Regions from separate parts of the Cupriavidus sp. H18C2 genome, predicted to be linked through region 2. Evidence: predicted binding sites of a transcription regulator. Region 2 holds the regulator's gene; each other region holds the start of a gene.
The links. Region 2 encodes HrcA, which represses chaperone genes, less so after heat shock. Its sites were predicted from a motif close to TTAGCACTCNNNNNNNNNGAGTGCTAA; they were not measured.

Region 1: the regulator HrcA is predicted to act here: its motif matches at 1,272-1,298, upstream of rpoH (RNA polymerase sigma factor RpoH).
Region 3: the regulator HrcA is predicted to act here: its motif matches at 1,027-1,053, upstream of groES (co-chaperone GroES).

The regions. Positions count from the first base shown of each region.
Region 1 is NZ_CP186010.1:284,984-287,249, reverse strand. It holds gene ybiB (DNA-binding protein YbiB) at 1-91, shown strand, start outside; gene EPAKOI_RS01355 (pirin family protein) at 126-998, opposite strand; gene rpoH (RNA polymerase sigma factor RpoH) at 1,368-2,266, shown strand, end outside.
Region 2 is NZ_CP186010.1:1,020,779-1,023,044, forward strand. It holds gene EPAKOI_RS04865 (NAD kinase) at 1-446, opposite strand, end outside; gene hrcA (heat-inducible transcriptional repressor HrcA) at 546-1,598, shown strand; gene hemH (ferrochelatase) at 1,712-2,266, shown strand, end outside.
Region 3 is NZ_CP186010.1:633,993-636,258, reverse strand. It holds gene groL (chaperonin GroEL) at 1-551, opposite strand, end outside; gene groES (co-chaperone GroES) at 641-931, opposite strand; gene EPAKOI_RS02945 (ArsR family transcriptional regulator) at 1,154-1,438, opposite strand; gene EPAKOI_RS02940 (sigma factor-like helix-turn-helix DNA-binding protein) at 1,614-2,084, shown strand; gene EPAKOI_RS02935 (zf-HC2 domain-containing protein) at 2,081-2,266, shown strand, end outside.

The DNA.
Region 1 (2,266 bases), 740 kb from region 2:
GCCCGTGCCGGCCCCGATCGCCACCCAGATCGCCACGATCAAGGATTGCCTGGCGCAGGCCACGCGCGTCGCCTGGGCCAGCCCGGTCTGAGCGGCGGCCGGCGGGCCGGGGGCTTTTGGGGCCCCTAGCGCCGCACCGGCAGCGGAATCCGCTCGGTCTCGCCGGGCACGTGCGGAAACTTGTCGTCCTGCCAGCGCTGGCTGGCTTCCTCGATGGCTTCCTTGCTGCTGGCCACGAAGTTCCAGAAGATGAACCGGCGGCCGTCGGTCGGATCGCCCCCCAGCAGCATCACGCGCGACGGCAGCGTCGCGGTAATCGTCACCGGCTCGCCCGGCGTCAGCACCACCAGGTGCTCGGCGGGTAGCGTCTCGCCGTCCATTTCCAGGTTGCCTTCCACCGGGTAGATGCCACGCTGCACGTGCTCGGGCGGGATGACCAGGGTGGCGCCAGCATCCATCTCGATGGCCACGTACAGCGTGCGGCTGTAGACCCGCACCGGCGATTCCGCGCCGAATGCATCGCCGGCAATCACCGTCATCCGCACACCCGGCAATTCCAGCTTGGGCAGCGTCGCGCCCGGATGGTGGTGGAACGACGGCGGATCATTCTCATGCGCCTTCGGCAGCGCCACCCACGTCTGGATGCCGTGCACGCGCGGGCCGGCTTCGCGCTCGTCGTCGGGCGTGCGCTCGGAATGAACGATGCCGGTGCCGGCCGTCATCCAGTTCACGTCGCCGGGGCGAATCACCTGCTCGCTGCCCAGGCTGTCCCGGTGCAGGATCGCGCCCTCGAACAGGTAGGTAACCGTGGCCAGTCCGATATGTGGATGCGGGCGCACATCCATGCCGTGGCCGGCCTCCATCACCACCGGGCCCATGTGGTCGAAGAAGATAAAAGGCCCGACCGTCTGGGTCGTGGCAGCGGGCAGCAGGCGGCGAACGGTGAACTCGCCGATGTCCCGCACATGGGGTTTCAGCAAGTGTTCGATAGCAGACATGAGAACGTCTCCGGGGAATGGTGCAATGCGACTGGCCGATGTGGCTGCCAATGGGCTTCAGTGTAGCGAATCCCGCAATTCACCATCCCGCAAATGCGAGGAAATCATCGGAAACCGATGGGTGCCGCGCCCCTCTAATCTTTCTGTCGAGCGGGCCCATGGCCCGGGAGGCCTTGTCAGGACTAGGGCTTGGCGAAATTGTGATGGCAACTTACCGCTATCAACAACCCGGTTTTAATCGGGTGGAACTATCAACCCCATAGGCCTTCTAACTTAGCACTCGTCCGGTTCGAGTGCTAATATGCGTTGCAATGCGGTGTCCTTCCGGGACACACCGGCAACCCACCGCCGGATGCGAAAGGAGTCATAGTGAACGCAGTCTTGTCTGCCGATCCCACCCAAGTTTCCCGCCGTCTGCCGACGGCGCCCCAGAGTGCTGCCGCGAACAGCCTTGCGCTGACGTTTCCGGGCACGCTGGGCAATCTGGAAAGCTACATCCAGGCGGTACATCGCATCCCGATGCTGACGCCCGAGGAAGAGCTTCGCCTGGCGCGCGACCTGCGCGACAACGAATCGGTCGATGCCGCGCGCCGCCTGGTGATGTCGCACCTGCGCCTCGTGGTGTCCATCGCCCGCCAGTACCTGGGCTACGGCCTGCCGCACGCCGACCTGATCCAGGAAGGCAACATCGGCCTGATGAAGGCCGTGAAGCGCTTCGACCCCGAACAGGGCGTGCGCCTGGTGTCGTACGCGATGCACTGGATCAAGGCCGAGATCCACGAATACGTGCTGAAGAACTGGCGCATGGTCAAGGTGGCCACCACCAAGGCCCAGCGCAAGCTGTTCTTCAACCTGCGCAGCCACAAGCAGGGGCTGCACACCTTCACCCCCGAGCAGGTAGAAGCCGTCGCCCGCGAGCTGAACGTCAAGCCCGAGGAAGTGATGGAGATGGAAACCCGCATGGCGGGTGGCGACATGGCGCTGGAAGGCCAGGTCGACGACGGCGAGGAGGAATTCGCGCCCATCGCCTACCTGGCGGACAACCATAACGAGCCGACCAAGGTCATCGAGGCCAAGACGCGCGACCGCCTGCAGGTGGAAGGGCTGGAAGAGGCGCTGGGCAAGCTCGACCCGCGCAGCCGCCGCATCATCGAGGCGCGCTGGCTGGACGTGAACGACGACGGCTCGGGCGGCGCCACGCTGCATGAGCTGGCCGACGAATTCGGCGTGTCCGCCGAGCGCATCCGCCAGATCGAGGTGGCCGCGAT
Region 2 (2,266 bases):
ATCACCCCATCGTCGCGGATCACGCGCGATTCCAGCAGCATGCGGGTCTCGGCCTCGTAGCGGCCGGCCAGCATCTCGGGCAGCGTGCGGGTGACGTCTTCGAGCGGGATGTCGGTCATGAAGCCCAGCCGGCCGTGGTTCACGCCGATCACCGGCACGTCGTGGCCGGCAAGCTGGCGGGCCAGGCCCAGCAGCGTGCCGTCGCCGCCAAGCACCACGGCCACGTCGGCCTCGCGGCCGATTTCCTCGGGCGTCAGCACCGGGTAGCCGGTCAGGCCGGTGGCCGCGGCGGTCTCGCGCTCGAACACCACGTCCTGGCCGTTGCGGGAGATGCAGGACGCCAGTTCCTCCAGCGGGCCTTCGATACCGGCGGTCGAATGCCTGCCCACCAGGGCGACGGTCTTGAACGGCGCGCGCGTGGCGCTGGGCTTGGAGGGGGCAGACATGGCGGGATTAGACCATACCGGCATGACCATTGCCAGCATCGGCAGGATCGGTGCGGCCGGCGCCCGAACGGGCCAGTTTTGATTAAAATCCGATGCATCATGGACGAACGTTCGAAAACCCTTCTCAAGACCCTGATCGAGCGGTACATCGCCGAAGGGCAGCCGGTGGGCTCGCGGACCCTGTCGAAGTACTCGGGTCTGGACCTGTCGCCGGCGACCATTCGCAATGTGATGTCCGACCTCGAGGAGATGGGGTTCATCGCCAGCCCGCACACGTCGGCGGGCCGCATCCCCACGCCGCGCGGCTACCGGCTGTTCGTCGACACGATGCTCACGGCGCGGCCGCTGGAGGGCCAGACCGGGCTCAGCGCCGAGCTGGCCGGGCTCAAGGACCAGATCCAGGGCCAGATGGCCAGCCAGCAACTGGGGCCGCAGCGGATGATCACGGCGGCGGCGCACACGCTGTCGAACCTGTCGCGGTTCGCGGGCGTGGTGATGACGCCACGGCGCGCGCAGGCGTTCCGGCAGGTGGAATTCATGCGGTTGTCGGACAAGCGCATCCTGCTGATCATCGTAAGCCCCGAGGGCGACGTCCAGAACCGCATCATCCAGACCGAGCTGTCCTACACGCCGGCCCAGCTGATCGAGGCGGCCAACTTCTTCAACACGCACTACGCGGGCATGAGCTTCGACGCGGTGCGCGACCACCTGCGCGGCGAGCTGCAGGCGCTGCGGCGCGACATGTCGTCGCTGATGCAGGCCGCCGTGGAAGCGGGCAGCAGCGCCATGGCCGAGGACAACACCGAGCAGGTGTTCATCTCGGGCGAGCGGCGGCTGCTGGAGGTGGAAGACCTGTCGTCCAGCATGGACAAGCTGCGCCGGCTGTTCGATGTCTTCGAGCACAAGACCAGCCTGCTGCAACTGCTGGACGTATCCAGCCACGCGCAGGGCGTGCAGATCTTCATCGGCGGCGAAAGCCAGCTCGTGCCGCTGGAGGACATGGCCGTGATCACGGCGCCGTACGAGGTGGATGGCCAGATCGTCGGCACGCTCGGCGTGATCGGCCCCACGCGCATGGCCTACGAACGGGTGATCCCGATCGTCGACATCACGGCCCGGCTGCTGTCCAGCGCCCTGAGCCAGAACTCCTGACGCGCCGCCAGGGTCTGTACCCTGCGAGGCGGCGCCTCGCGGCCGCCCGCGTGCGTCCCCCGTCGTATGATGCGACTTGTTGCCAGCGCCCCGGCACCCGACCCGGAACCTCCATGACGTTTTCGCCTGAACCGGCATACCAGCACGGCCAGCCGCCGCGCACCGCAATCCTGCTGATCAACCTCGGCACCCCCGACGCCCCCACGCCCAAGGCGGTGGGTCGCTACCTGAAGGCGTTCCTGTCCGACCCGCGCGTGGTGGAAATCCCGCGGCTGGCGTGGCTGCCGATTCTGCACGGCGTGATTCTGCCGTTCCGCTCGCGGGCATCGGCCATGAAGTACGAGTCGATCTGGCTGCGCGAGGCCCATATGACGGGGTCGCCACTGCTGGTGCACACCGAGCGCCAGGCCCACGCGCTGCAGTTGCTGCTGCACAAGCTTGGCCACGACGTGACCGTGGCCTGCGCCATGCGCTACGGCAATCCGTCGATCGACTCGGTCATGGAGGCGCTGCGCCGGCAGGGCACCGAGCGCGTGCTGGTGCTGCCGCTGTATCCGCAGTTCTCGGGCACGACCACGGCCACCGCGTTCGATGAACTGTTCCGCGTGCTGGCCGGCTGGCGCAACCAGCCGGAGCTGCGGCTGGTCAAGCATTTCCACGATCACCCG
Region 3 (2,266 bases), 390 kb from region 2:
GCCAGCGACTTGCCGTCTTCCACGGTGATCACGCCTTCCTTGCCGACCTTGTCCATGGCTTCGGCAATGCGCTCGCCGATCGAGGCGTCGCTGTTGGCCGAGATGGCGCCAACCTGGGCGATTTCCTTGCTGGTCGTGGTCGGCTTGCTCAGCTTCTTCAGCTCTTCCACGGCCGAGGCCACGGCCTTGTCGATACCGCGCTTCAGGTCCATCGGGTTCATGCCGGCGGCCACGAACTTCATGCCTTCGCGGACGATCGACTGGGCCAGCACGGTTGCGGTGGTGGTACCGTCACCGGCGTTGTCGCTGGTCTTGGAAGCCACTTCCTTGACCATCTGGGCGCCCATGTTCTGCAGCTTGTCCTTCAGCTCGATTTCCTTGGCCACGGACACGCCGTCCTTGGTCACGGTCGGGCCGCCGAAGCTGCGCTCCAGCACCACGTTGCGGCCCTTCGGGCCCAGGGTCACCTTGACTGCGTTGGCGAGGATGTTCACGCCTTCGACCATCTTGGCACGTGCGGCGTCGCCGAACACTACGTCTTTTGCTGCCATGTTCTCAATCTCCGAATCTGGGATGACCGTCCCGCGGTCATGGTGGGGACGGTCAGGGAATCTGGTGTGTTGCGGTCAGGCGGGTCGTCTTACTTGTTGACGACGGCCATGATGTCTTCTTCGCGCATGACCAGCAGTTCCTGGCCATCCACCTTCACGCCCTGGCCGGCATACTTGCCGAACAGCACGCGGTCACCCACCTTCACGTCGAGGGCAATGTTGTTGCCCTTGTCATCCTTCTTGCCCGGGCCGATGGCGAGCACTTCGCCTTGGTCCGGCTTTTCGGCTGCATTGTCGGGAATCACGATGCCGGACGCGGTCTTGGTTTCGTTGTCCAGACGCTTCACGATCACACGGTCGTGCAGAGGACGCAGGTTCATACGGACTCCTAGATACAAAAAGTGAGTTTCTAATCACAAATGGCCGTTGTCGGCAACGGCCAGGGGTTGGTACCGCAGGGGATGCTAACAGGTTGTTAGCACTCTCCCCCAGCGAGTGCTAATTATAGGGACGGGGTATTTCGATTTCAAGACGAGGGCTGAATGGGGGTTTTCCCGAAGGGCGATGGCGGGAGCCCTGGGCCGGCAAGGGGAAAGGGGCGGCTAGTTCAGGCCGCTGCGGTCCACGTAGTCCAGCGCCTCGCGCACGGCCCGGCGGGCCTTGAGCACGTAGCAGACCTCACGGTCGCGGATGGCCAGCGCCAGCACCTCGGCCTGCACCATTTCCTGGAAATGATGGGCCGCGCGGCGCAGCGTGACGCCCGATGCCTTGGCCAGCACCACGGCCGGCAGGCCGTCGTCGCCTGCCTCCAGCAGCGCGCGGCAGATGGCGGCACGGGCCGGCACCGTCAGCAGTGCGAGGGTCAGGGTGCTTTCCTGCGTTTCCATGGTGTCCGCCTGATAGAGATGGGGCTGGCCGATCATGCCAGCGGCCATCGTACGCTGAAACGGCCGTGCGCTGCCGCACGACCCGGCGCGAGAAAACCCTAGCATCGCACGGCGCGGCACGCGGCATAGAATCTGCGAGTCGGCCGGACCCCCCGGCCCCACGGAGGGACCCCGCATGCGCTCCCCGTTCGACACCCGGGTGCTGCCCCATCTGGATGCCGCCTATAACTATGCGCGCTGGCTGTGCGGCAGCGACGCCGACGCCGCGCGCGTCACCGAGGCCGCCGTGCTGGCCGCCCGGCCCCTGGCCGACAGCCTGCCACCGGGCGATGCCCGCGCCTGGCTGCTGGCGATCGTGCGCCGCACCTGGTCGCAGGACGCCCCGGCATCGCCCGACACCCTGCCCGCCCCGCCCGACCGCCGCGCCACGTGGCCGGCGGGCGACATCGCCGGCATCGACGCCGCGCTGGCCCGGTTGCCCGTCGGCTATCGGGAAGTGCTGGTGCTGCGCGACGTGGAGGCGCTGCATTACCGCGACATCGCCCAGATCGCCGGCATCGCCCCGGCCACGGTCATGACCCGGCTGGAGGCCGCCCGGCAAATGCTGGCAACCACGGTGGCCATGCTCGGCAAGGAGGCAGCATGAACTGCAAGGAAGCGATGACCCTGCTGGAAGCCACGGCCGACGGCGAAGTGGGCGGCGCGGACAGCGTCCGGCTGGAGCGGCACCTGGAGGATTGCGACACCTGCCTGGCCGCGCTGGGCCAGCTGCAGGCCGTCCACACCGCGGTCCGGCGCGGCGCGACGTACTACACGGCGCCGGCAGCG